Regions from separate parts of the Lysinibacillus sp. TE18511 genome, predicted to be linked through region 1. Evidence: riboswitches for the same ligand, from Rfam matches in the RefSeq annotation. Region 1 holds a riboswitch; each other region holds the start of a gene.

The links. Region 1 has a riboswitch for cobalamin ahead of ACVWXS_RS20355 (ABC transporter substrate-binding protein). Riboswitches for the same ligand answer to the same signal wherever they lie in the genome.
Region 2: it holds a riboswitch for cobalamin, as region 1 does, so the genes downstream of both, ACVWXS_RS15185 (ribonucleotide reductase N-terminal alpha domain-containing protein) here and ACVWXS_RS20355 (ABC transporter substrate-binding protein) in region 1, are expected to answer to the same signal.
Region 3: it holds a riboswitch for cobalamin, as region 1 does, so the genes downstream of both, ACVWXS_RS09255 ((2Fe-2S) ferredoxin domain-containing protein) here and ACVWXS_RS20355 (ABC transporter substrate-binding protein) in region 1, are expected to answer to the same signal.

What each region holds. Positions count from the first base shown of each region.
Region 1 is NZ_JBSSFD010000037.1:12,627-16,904, reverse strand. Features, by position in the region: gene ACVWXS_RS20365 (S9 family peptidase) at 1-565, opposite strand, end outside; gene ACVWXS_RS20360 (precorrin-3B methylase) at 946-1,608, opposite strand; gene ACVWXS_RS20355 (ABC transporter substrate-binding protein) at 1,662-2,657, opposite strand; cobalamin riboswitch at 3,029-3,213, opposite strand; gene ACVWXS_RS20350 (GTP-binding protein) at 3,539-4,278, shown strand, end outside.
Region 2 is NZ_JBSSFD010000020.1:50,019-54,296, forward strand. Features, by position in the region: partial or broken gene ACVWXS_RS15175 (ribonucleoside-diphosphate reductase subunit alpha) at 1-289, opposite strand, end outside; gene ACVWXS_RS15180 (GIY-YIG nuclease family protein) at 512-1,240, opposite strand; partial or broken gene ACVWXS_RS15185 (ribonucleotide reductase N-terminal alpha domain-containing protein) at 1,382-2,683, opposite strand; cobalamin riboswitch at 2,847-3,034, opposite strand; gene ACVWXS_RS15190 (hypothetical protein) at 3,145-3,828, opposite strand; gene ACVWXS_RS15195 (ECF transporter S component) at 3,825-4,278, opposite strand, start outside; gene ACVWXS_RS15200 (hypothetical protein) at 4,246-4,278, opposite strand, start outside.
Region 3 is NZ_JBSSFD010000009.1:95,257-99,534, reverse strand. Features, by position in the region: gene cobJ (precorrin-3B C(17)-methyltransferase) at 1-1,616, opposite strand, end outside; gene ACVWXS_RS09255 ((2Fe-2S) ferredoxin domain-containing protein) at 1,621-1,992, opposite strand; cobalamin riboswitch at 2,134-2,317, opposite strand; cobalamin riboswitch at 2,544-2,728, shown strand; gene ACVWXS_RS09250 (energy-coupling factor ABC transporter permease) at 2,968-3,732, shown strand; gene ACVWXS_RS09245 (energy-coupling factor ABC transporter substrate-binding protein) at 3,734-4,006, shown strand; gene cbiQ (cobalt ECF transporter T component CbiQ) at 4,012-4,278, shown strand, end outside.

The sequences.
Region 1 (4,278 bases):
TCAGCTCTAATTCCCCAGATTCAAGATTGACGATTGCAATTTGAGTAAATTGCTCCATATCCAGAAATCCAGCTGCATCTGACTTATGTTTCATCTTTTCGATTTCAAGTGGTTTTAGTTCTTTGTCTTCTTTCTTATCAGGTTCAGCTTTATCATCAATGCTTTCATTTTTACCAAGCTTTACAGAGAAGGCTAATTTCTTGCCACACGGCGACCAAATAGGTGATGTCGCACCGTTTTTACAATGAGTAATTTGCTTCGCCTCTCCGCCCGTTTTAGAAAGCACAAAAATTTGTGGCTTGCCATTTCTCGTTGACACAAACGCGATTTTACTGCCATCTGGAGACCAAATAGGTGAATTTGTTTTATCTTCACCAAATGTCCATTGTTGAGGAATTTTTTCATCCAAGTTTATGTAATATAAATTAGACACATAGTCTTTTTTCTTGTCGTTGATATGAGTCTCCACATATACAACCTCTGTTCCATCAGGTGATACTTGTGGATCTGCCACTGATTTTAATTGATATAGATCTTCCGGTTTAATCCCTTGTTTGGATGTCATATTTTCCCGCCCCTTTTTGTTAATTGCATTACATAGTACAATATTTCGACGCCCTAAGTATTATTCCTGCTTATAAACAGAAAATTTTTAAATTTGGCCGCGTTATTACTTATATGAGATGTTTAAAAACATACACTGAAAAAAAAGTAGCTGCTTCGCAATAATTACAAAGAGCTACAGATATAATTTATTTCAAAATAAGAAATTTTTACCTAAACGGTCTCCTATTACTAAGACGTGAGAAATAGCTTCACGAGGAGATTAACATATTGGTGCTGGATTATTGTCAAAAATACCATGAAAGTTGGCTCGAATATTCCAATAGAAGTAACAAAAGGATGGTCCAAAACTCAAAAAAGTGTGTTTTAACATCACTTTTTTTACATTTTCCAATAATCAGCAGAATTTGTTCTACGATAAAATTTATAAAAAGGTTCATTCGGACGAGCATGCTCATTATAGAGTCGAATGATTTCATGAAGAAAACTTTCAATACGGTCAACTGCCACCCTTTTAGCAAATAGCGTCCCAGCTTGTGCTTTTGCCCCCATTGGCACCGCCCCTAAATAGACATCAAAGCTATCTTTTTGATAAACAAGGCCAATATCATCATATACTGGATTGTAGCAGGCAGAGGCACAGCCATTTACGTTTAAACGTAATCTTGTAGGGACCGCTATTCCTTCTAATGAATGATATAGCTGTTGAGTAATCGGTGCTGCCTCCATCTTATCACCATCACAGAAATCACAGGCCTTCATCGCAACAATTGGTCCTTTCTTTGTTGTTACATACAGACCAGCGTCTTGTAGCTCCTTAGTTGTATCTGCTACATCTACTGTCGGAATAGATACTAATATACTGTAAGAGGCGGAGTATTTGATTGCACCAGTTTCCCCTACAACCTTTGCAATTGTTTGAAATTGTGCAGGGGTATAATGCTTATTAATAATACCTGGGCTAACTGCAAGACATGTAAACTCTCCATTATGATTTAGCTTTTCAAATGTTTTGTCCGGTATATTTTTACAAAATGCATTCATTTATAACTCTCCTTATAAAAAAGAACTAGCAAGTCGCTAGCTCCTTATTTTGTCTAAAAGTTTTCAGGATAGAAGCCTTTTGCTAAAATTTGAATAGCTTCTGCAGCACGAACCCCTTCAGATGCAGCAGAAAGTGGTAAGATCACAAAGCGTTCATTTTTAACGGCTTCTATTTCTTTTAAGGCAGGATCATTTTTTAAGAAATTAATTTTTTGTTCCGCCGTTGTTTCTCCATAATCAACAACAACAACGACTTCTGGATTACGCTCTATTGCATCTTCTTTTGATACCGTAGTCCATCCTGATTCCACATCGCCAAAAATATTTTTACCACCAGCAATCGTCACAAGCTCATTCATAAAGTTTTGTCCAGCAGTAAGGACATCTTTATCACCACTATCAAACACTAATACACGCAGTTCTTCCCCATTTTGTGGTAATTTTGTACGTACAGCCTCTACATCTTTGGTCATTTGTGCAATTAAAGCATCTCCACGATCTTCAACACGGAATATTTTTGCGATATTTCGGATATCTGTGAAAATATCTTCTAAAGTTGGTTTCGTCATACTTGAGGCTGTATGTAAATAAGTGTGAATCCCTAATGCCTCAAGCTCTTCCTGTGTACCAACACCTTTCTCTCCAAAGGCGCTTTTCCAACCTCCGTATAAAAAGTCTGCTTCTGCATCAATAACCTGTTCCTTTGAAGGATACTGTTTAGCTAACACAGGCACTTTATCGTAGGCAGCTTGTAAGGGCTCGTAAATATTGTCATCTAAATAGGCGGTACCTACCATTGAATCTTCTAAGCCTAACGCTAACATAATTTCTGTTACATGTTGATTTAAGCTAATCGCTTTTTTTGGTGCTTCCTTATATACTTGTGTTGTTCCATTATTTTCAATCGTTATCTCTGTCTTTTCAGCTTGTGAAGGCTCTACCTTCTCCCCTTGTGCAGCCGATTCTGGTTTGTCCTTTGCATTACACGCGCTAAGTATAGCGATCAATGCTATCGCAAAGACAAGCCACAATCTTTTCCATTTCTTCATGTCCTCGTCTCCTTTGATGTTAAATATATAGAAAGAAATCGCTTGACTTCCTCGCTACTGAATGATCAATTATACCTCGGCATAATTGCGTCCGGATTCGGCTTTGTGCTTAGGCCTGCACGAGGGCCAACACGATGTCGGTCATTTCGGTAATGCCACAGGACGTGGCGTTTTTACCGATGCAGGTCAGTTAGCCGTTATCGCATGGATGTGATGGTTTTAGGCTAACATCCCCTAAGAACTCCTTACCGAATCCACATTCGCTGAACATAAGGTAAAAAGGGCATAAAAAAAACCCCTTGTTTCCAAGAGGTTCGCATAGTGAAAGATGGGTTTTACAACCTATTCACTAGCCCCATCCTCGTGGTTTAAGCAAAGATTACATATTGGCAGGTATCCTGGCTTAGGTTCATCATCTATACCCCTTCCCATAGCATGGCTACAGTGGCATCTTGTATAGACTCCCCATTTACAGTTGCGGGACAGCATCGGATTCGCACCGATTTCCCTTTTAAGCAAATGACAAATCATTTGCACCAACACATCTATTATTTTGTTATGAATGTTATTGCTAGACTAGCAGAAGAAATTTATGTTCGCAATCTCTCGAAAAAATCAAAAAATAATTGTTATGAATATAGTAGCACTATTTCGACATAAACACTAACTATTTTACATGAAATATTTTTATCCCACATAACTAGCAGTTAGCCAAGAAGTTTAGCGGGAGATTAACAGCCCGGAAATGCCCGATTGCTTTGGGGCAACAGGGTGTTTCTCTATCCAGTTGAGGTGACGAAACCCCCACTGATTAGTAGTCTTTACTTTATTTTATTTCTGTTACAATGATAATGGACGAAAAATAGAAACGAGGATTTTTTATGCATAAAACAATTGGTGTACTCGCTCACGTTGATGCAGGAAAAACAACATTTTCTGAGCAGTTACTATTCCATACAAACAGTATTCAAGCCCGTGGTCGAGTTGATCATCGAGATACATTTCTAGATAATCACGAACTAGAGCGTCAGCGAGGCATTACTATTTTTGCGGAACAAGGTCGCATGACGATTGGAAACGATACATATACGTTAATCGATACACCTGGGCACGTCGATTTTTCGCCAGAAATGGAACGTGCTATTCGTGTTATGGATTATGCCATCATTGTTATTAGTGCGGTCGAAGGAGTACAAGGTCATACTGAAACCGTGTGGCAACTTTTACGCAAGTATCATGTCCCTACCTTCTTCTTTATCAACAAAATAGATCGTGAAGGTGCAGATATCGAAGCCGTTATGACACAGCTTCAAAAAGATTGCTCTAAGGATGTACTATTAGTAGATGAACCGCTCCGTACTGAATATGTTTCCAATCACATGATGGAGTGGCTTGCTGAGCGTGATGAGCAGCTTCTCGATGCTTTTCTTAACGAGACGTTGGATAGCGTTAACTGCCTTACTCATATACAAGCGATGATTAAACAGGAAAAGGCCTTTTTATGTTTTTCTGGCTCTGCTTTAAAAGATACTGGGATAAAAGAATTCATTTCACAGCTCCCTCTACTTACTGAGACACATTTTAACAACAATGTAACGTTCCAAGGAGAGGTGTTTAAAAT
Region 2 (4,278 bases), on a different contig from region 1:
CTAATAGGTGGTGCCAGCCAAATGTTCCAAGCCCGATACCGCGGTAGCGTAAGTTCGTACGTTCTGCTTGTTTTACTGGAATTGTATTTAGAGCAATAACGTTATCTAGCATACGTACTTGCACCGGGATCAATCGTTCTAGAACACCAGCCGGTACAGCTCTGCCTAAATTAATAGATGATAAGTTACATACAACGAAATCTCCAGGCTTACGACGCGTAACGATGACATCATCCTCTAGGGTAATTGACTCAAATTCAGTAGCTGACATATTTTGGAATATTTCTGTCCTTTTCTTCAACTAGGTTCGCTAAACCTAATCCGTTCTCTTATGAACTGCTGTATATCACTATACAGAGGAGACTATATCATCATCCTTAGCTCTACCTGTAGGATGCTCCGCTTTTCCCTTTATGAATTATCCCTATATCGGGCCTCGCTTGAGGGGTACTCTACTCGCTTCTTCACTCATGTTTTTCAATGAGCTATGCTTTCGATAGTCGTTAGGCTTTTACTTTTGATTAATAAAAACATGGTCAGGGAAATTTTGAGAGTTCATGCGATACCTCATTGCATGAGTTGAAATACCATAAAACTTTGCTGCCTCAGTAATGGAATCAAAAACTTGATTTCCAACTTTGCATTTATATCCACTAATTTTATGTTCTTTTTTCGGCATTAATCGTTCATATGTTGGAAAGTTAACCGAATTTAATCTGTAATTTATTGTGCTAATTCCAATACTCAATTTTTTTGAAGCAATTGTAACTGAATCATACTGCACACCATCAATTACTACTCGTTTAGAATTGGCTTTTTTCACTGAATCTATCATTTTCTTCGTTTTAGCTTTTCCAAATTGATGATTTCCTTCTCCAGTCATTTGCTCAATTCTTTGTTTTCTAATTGCTTCTTTATTTGGATGAAAAGTGAAAACATCTCCACCAATAGAAGTTAGTTTAATATTGTAAAATTCAGTAGAATTAACAACATCAAAATAATTTAAATAAAACTCTTCTAATTGATTCAATTCTTCATCGGAATACGCATTACAAATTATTTTTCTCTCAAAATTTTCTTTACCATATTTTTTTATGGCTCTCTTTAAATATACTCCTGATCCTAAATAATTTTCCCAGTTATTTATACGATCATAAATACATTTTCCAATATACTTTTTGCCATTTACTTTATTTATTGTTACATATATGAACCCATATGCTTTAGAAATATCGATCACCCCTAAAACAGAATATTTGTTCTATTATATGAAACATAGTATATTTAATCAAAAGATTTAGCACGGTGGGTTATCACATTGTGACTTTCCCCGTTTAACGGAGTTTTCGACAACCATTTCTGATTGAAGGTGCTACTATTAACACAAATTACTTGAGTAAACCATCCCTTCATGCTTATTCGGATTCATACGATTTACTTCATCACGATAAAACATAAACGGCACGCCCGTTTCAAGCTGTGAGCGCATAATACGTTTCATAATATCGATCGCTGGTACGACTTCACGGCTTAATAAAGGATTGGCAATACATTCTGCATATTTTGTACGGAAGGAGCCGTCACCTTTTTTCTCATCATAGAAATCTTCTAATGAGAAGCCCATGACCTCTCGCACTTCATGTGGGTCAAATAAATGCCATTCCCCACGTGCCTCAACTGTCTCCATAAATAAATCCGGTAAGCATAATCCTGTGAAAATATCATGGGCACGCAAACGCTCATCCCCATTGTTTAAACGTAAATCTAAAAACGTAAAGACGTCCTTATGCCAAACATCTAAATAGACCGCAATAGCTCCTTGGCGTTGACCAAGCTGATCGACTGAAACTGCCGTATTATTAAGCTGTTTAATCCAAGGTAATACGCCACTTGATGCACCTTTAAAACCTTTAATAGATGAGCCTCGGCTACGAATTTTGCCCATATAAACGCCAATACCACCGCCGTACTTCGATAATGTTGCGACATCTGTATTCGTGTCATAAATACTTTGTAAACTATCATCGACTGTATCGATAAAGCAGCTAGATAACTGGCCATGCGTTTTACCTGCATTCGATAATGTCGGAGTGGCTACAGTCATATATAAATTACTCATCGCCCAATAAGACTCTCGCACCTTTTGTAAACGATTTTCTGTTTCATCCTGCATCAATGTCATCGCAATGACCATCCAACGTTCCTGTGGTAACTCTACAGGTGTTTTCGTATAATCACGTACAACATAACGGTCCATCAATGTTTTTAAGCCAATATATGTAAATAACTCATCTCGACTTTGTTCTAAATATGTAGCAAGTTCCTGAAGCTCCTGCTTACTATATTTTGTTGTTAAACTTTCATGATACAAACCAGCCTCTGTATAGCGTGCTAATTGTGCTGGGAACACCTGATAAACATCTTTTACTGAAACACCGCGACGCATTGCAAACTGGTCATATAATTTTTCTAAATAAATTTGCGCTGCAACAAATGTCCAATATGGCTCCTCTTCATCAATTAGGCTAAGCGTTTGTAAAATCATCGCATCCGCCCATGCCTCAAATGTGGCATCGTCATTTTTTCGTAGCCATCGATCCGATAACCTTACAAAACTTTCAAGTTCATCCTCCGTGTAACTTTTCTTTAGCTTAGCAATTTGCTGTTCGATTTGAATTGTCATATACACATACTCTCCCTTTCTTTCTCCAGACAACACAAAAAGCGATCACGCATCCTCTATCGGTTGCGTGATCGCTGTAAAATCGGAAATGGAAATGAAGGACATGCACACACAGAAGTGAACAAATCTCTCGCCTCCACTTCTCAATCCCCGAAGAATGTGTCGCTGTCTTGAACAAATCGGCAGGTCTCCTGGCTCATGCTTCCTCCAAATGATCACCTTCCCATTGTTAACAGTGGCCTCTTCATCATTTGTCAGCACTTACAGTTGCGGGGACAGCTTCGGCATAAGATGACTCTTTTTCCGAATTCCCTTTTAAACCACATTGGTACCGCTCGTCCAAAATACTATATATTGTGTTTTAACTCCTAAACAAATCTAACATATTGTGTTTATTGTTGCAATAGGTGTTTTGCCCCTTGATTTTTTTTACGCACTACTTTTTCTCGAAGCAAGCCCAATTACAATGCAGTTTTACGTAGTTTCTCAAAATTTCTAAGAAAGATTTTTTGTGCCAGCTGCTCTTTTTCTGGATGTATTCCGAGTAAAATGACTGCACATGGACCAGCCGTTTTCTCAACATTTAACGAACTTTTGACCTGTTGATTACCAAAAAGACGGGTAAATTCTGCTTGCAAACCTTTTGATCCAACTGGCCAAACTTGCTGTACAATTTCCTCTTTCCATGCCTGAAAAATAGGCTGTAGCTGGGCAACATCCTCAGGCTGTGCAAGGACTTCATTGCCAACAAGCGGCAGTCCATATGTATACCAAATTAGCTGTTCATGCTTATATGGTGTGCGTTGCTGCTGTTCACCAAGCATCGTTATGGACAAACCAGATTGTACAGTCGGCATATTGGACTCAGTGCTACCGTCTATTTGTGGACAAATAAGACCAGCTTCATCAAAAACTTGTTGAATACCCGCCACATAACGAGACCATGCCGCATCCCCTGAAAAATTAGCGAGTAGGACATGTGTAGGTAAAGCATTTGCGGCAAGCTGCTCTAAAAAAGTAACACGTGCTGTCAAGTATGCCGTGAGTTGATCTGAGGCAGACACAACATCTTGTGTCTTTTCACCAATGGCTGCGGCATTATCTGTTGTAGCAATCAGCTCACCTACTTTTATGGCATTTCTCAATGTAATCGCCCTGCCTTACGCACAAATACTTTAGATAAAATTGGCATTACAACTGCAACGATGACTAAATTAATTAGTGTTGCCAACGGAAGACTAGTAAGAGATGCCCAATAAAATGCCGGACTAATGATAAAGTAAAACGGTAATGGTGCCACAACGCCATTTAAAATCAGTGCCACAGGCCATTTCCAGAAATGCATTCCTTTTTTATGCATCACTCCGAAGATCCATACAACGATAAACATCTCTACTGCGATAATAATATGGAGTGGTCCAAGTAGGAAGCCAGAAGTTAAGGCCGTAATAAAATGCCCAATTGCCCCTGCAACCCCAGCCAATACCGGAGATAAAAATACAACGCTCAAAAATGCAGGAGCAGCGTCCAGCGCAGCAGTTGTAATAAATGGTGTTGGAATTTTAATAACTGCCCCAACTGCACAAATTGCCGCT
Region 3 (4,278 bases), on a different contig from region 1:
AAATGAAGTATCTTTTTCACACGCTTAAAGTATTTAAACAAACGTTCATTCGGATGTGCATTTGCTTTATACTCTTCGATAATATCTGTGATCAGCGGTATAAGTTGCTCAGGTTCTAAACCCTCCACAACAGGCTGGGCCGCATGTGCTGTACGACCAACTGGCTTAGCCCCAATAAAAACATCAAACTTACTTTTGCGATAAACAATACCAATATCATCAAATACCGCTCGATAACATGCCATACCACAGCCGTTAAAACCTATATTCAACGTTTTCGGTAACGACATACCACCAAGCTTTTCTTGAATCTCTTCCGCATAAGGAATCGAATCAGTCTTTTCTCCATAGCAGAAATCACAAGCCTTTAACGATAGCACGTCACCAATCGGTGCTAGTAAAAAGCCAACTTCTCGAAGCTTTGCTGTAATCACTGCAGGATCAGTCGTCGGAATTTTCAGATGAATTTGATGGTCTGGTGTATACTCCATCGTTCCTTCTTCTCCAACTACCTCTGCTAGCGTCATCATTTGTTGAGGAGTAAAGAACTTATTAGCTACTCCTGGACTCACAGCTAATTCAAAAATGGATTCCATTTTTTGTTGAACAAGCTTCGGTGTTACCCTCACTGCACTTGTTCCCTTCACCATTGCTAGTGCTGATGTCGCCATTTCAAGTGATGACTTTTTTTTAGGCTTTGGTTCTGATGTTATGGCTAAACTGGGCTTAATACGATTTGCATTGGGATCTGTCGCAAAATCATTACGAGCCATCCCTGTTTCTTGATTCATTGCCCATGGTTCATTTTCTTCTTTTAGACGTTGATGTGGTCGTAACGGTTGTTTTTCATCGCCGAGTGTATATTTGCGCTGATAACCACGTGGCGTAATCATTTTATTGTCATAGAAGAACGTTGATGAATTCCCGATAACAACAGTTGTTAGCATGCCAATATCATGTTCTAGCATTTCTGCTAAAGTCGTCATCGTAATTTCCTGACGTTCACGATACGCACTTTTCACAAGTCCTACCGGTGTATCCGGAGAACGATATTCTAATAAAATTCGTTGTGCCTCTACGATTTGTCTCGTACGACGGCCACTTTTTGGGTTATAAAGAGCAATAACGAAATCAGCCATTGCCGCTGCTTCTACTCGCTTTGCAATTAAATTCCAAGGTGTTAAGTGGTCACTTAAACTAATCGTACAGGCGTCATGCATAATCGGAGCACCTAGTAAACTTGCACATGAATTGATAGCAGAAATACCTGGAACAATCTCTACCTCAACACCAGTTGCTTCCGTCCAGCCTAGCTCAATTAAAACTTCATATACTAAGCCTGCCATGCCATAAACGCCAGCATCACCGCTCGATATAACCGATACGATACTTCCTGCCTCTGCTTGGCGCACTGCTTCTTGTGCACGTGAAACTTCTTCTGTCATACCAGTACTAACAATTGACTTTGCACTAACTAAATCCTGAATAAGCTCAACATATGTTTTATAGCCTATGATCATATCACTTTGTTGAAGTGCCTCAACAGCACGAGTCGTAATATGTTTAAAATCCCCAGGTCCAAAACCAACTACGAAAATCTTTCCTTTTTGCGCCATTTTGTTACCCCTCTTTCACCTTTTCAATGCCTTTAATGGCTGTTGTTTGTGCTGTACGCTGTAACGAACCTTCACGCAATGTAAAGACATGCTCATTTTGTAATGCTTCATGATTTAAATCTTGTACGAGTGCCCGCGCATGCTCTGTAGTCGGCACACGGTACCAATTCCCCTGAGGATAAGCGATAACAACACATGCATCCTTACATCTACCATTACAGCGTGTCCTAGTCGTATGTATGTCCTGATCAAGCGCTTGCATTTGTATTTCATCACGGATTGCCTGTGTAATTTCCTCTGCATCTTTTTTCATACAGCTACTGCCATTGCAAATAAAAAGATGCGTTTTCATCCCCTCTAAATTCCAAGTTGTCATTGTTGTTCTCCCCTCATTTGCTTTTAGGAAAAAGAAAAACCTTTACTCTAGACGAAGAGTAAAGGTTTTGTAGAAGCTAAATAAAAAACGAATATATACAGCTACTCGCTCTCGCTTCAACTTCTCCCTCCGAAAAGTTTGCATGCATCATCACAATAAGCAGGTTTCCTGACTTAAGCATCCTTTTACTTTCGCGCCTTCCTAAGTTTTCACTAGTGGCATTTGCGATTTCATCAGCTATTACAGTAGCGGGGGCTGTATCGGATTTTCACCGATTTCCCTATTATCTCGAAAATATTCAAGCACTTATTGATGTTTTATATGAAATTGTACTTTTTATGTAATAGAAAACTGTCTCTATCATATCTTAATTTTTAAAAATTTCAATATTTCTTTCTCAAATTGTGACATTTTTATTAAAAATTCAGAGAAAACGCGAAATTTTTATCTGTATTTATCTGAATTTTCGACATTGACCTTTAATTCTAAAATTTTTATAAAAAGTATAGCATATATGTGGAAATTCATGTTACACTTTGTCGTGAAATCTCACAACTTCATTCTTTTTCGGTGCGAAGTGTATACCATTTCGCTTAAAAGGGAAGCCGGTTCAAGTCCGGCGCGGTCCCGCCACTGTACTAGGGAGTTTTATAGATCATGTCACTGTCCAAAGGATGGGAAGGCCTATAAAACGTTGAACTAAAGCCAGGAGACCTGCCGAAAAATATGTGATCGTTTCAACCTACGAGGATAGGTGTGCGGCTTAGCAGATTAAAATTTTATTTGCCTCTTTTAGCTATGCACTTTTCCAAAGTCGGAGAAGTGCTTTTTATTTTCATTCAGAAGAGACTCCATCTCATGGTGGTAGATGTTTACAGATATAGCCAAAACACCTCCTGAATGAAAATAAAGCCTCGAACGCAATTACGCCAAGGCGAAATTGATATCGTTCGCACGCTACATTCGAAAAATATAATGTTAGGAGGAGAGATTTTGAAATTCTCACCTTGGAAGCTTAGTTATTTCTTGCTGGCATTTTTATTTGTGCCAAATCGTGCATTTGCTATGCATATCATGGAGGGCTTTTTGCCGATTGAATGGGCAATTTTTTGGTGGGTCTTATCGATTCCATTTATTATTTTAGGATTACGCTCTATTCGTAAAACCATTGATGAAAATCCTGAAACAAAAATGATACTAGGTTTATCCGGTGCCTTCACCTTTGTATTATCAGCCTTAAAAATCCCTTCTGTAACGGGGAGCTGCTCGCATCCGACAGGAGTTGGACTTGGGACTGTTCTTTTTGGACCACTAGCTATGAGTGTGATCGGGACAATCGTTTTATTATTCCAAGCTTTACTTTTAGCACATGGTGGGCTTACAACATTAGGGGCAAATGCATTTTCCATGGCAATTGTTGGTCCTATTATTGCTTACTCTGTATTTAAGGGCGCACAAAAAATGGGGCTATCATTTTCAGTAGCTGTCTTTTTAGCAGCAATGCTTGGTGACTTAGGTACATATGTTGTTACATCTGTACAATTAGCTCTTGCCTTCCCTTCTGAAGTAGGAGGGTTTATGGCATCATTCACAAAATTTGCTGGTATTTTTGCAATAACACAAATTCCGCTCGCGGTAAGTGAAGGAATTTTAACAGTGATCGTTATGAATTTCTTGAAAAAATATAATGTGAGCGAACTAAAAGCATTACGTGTTTTCTCAGCTAAGGAGGCACACTAAAATGAAAAAAAATTTACTGCTCTTGGCAATTGTTGTGTTTCTAGCTATCATTCCTCTATTTATCCAAAAGGGTGCAGAATTTGAGGGTGCTGATGGCCAAGCGGAAGCAGCAATTGGTGAAATTAACGCTGACTACGAACCATGGTTTGAAAGCATTTGGGAGCCACCAAGTGGTGAAATTGAAAGCTTATTATTCGCTCTACAAGCTGCTATCGGCGCTGGATTTATCGGCTATTTCATCGGCTTTATGCGCGGCAAACATAAAGAAGGTTAAACGATATGTTACTCATAGATAAGTATGCTTATTTGAATAAGCTAGCGTCTGTTCATCCGCTAGAAAAAATGACGTTATCCATAGGACTACTATTATTGTCGCTTATCATGAGAGATGAACGAATTTCACTCATTACATTTATTGTAATGAGTGCTTTTACCATTTTAAGCGCAAAAATCCCAGTTAAATATTATGCAAAACTGCTATTACTACCGGGATTTTTTTTACTTTCTAGTTTACTATCAATATTAATTTCTATAGCCCCATCAACA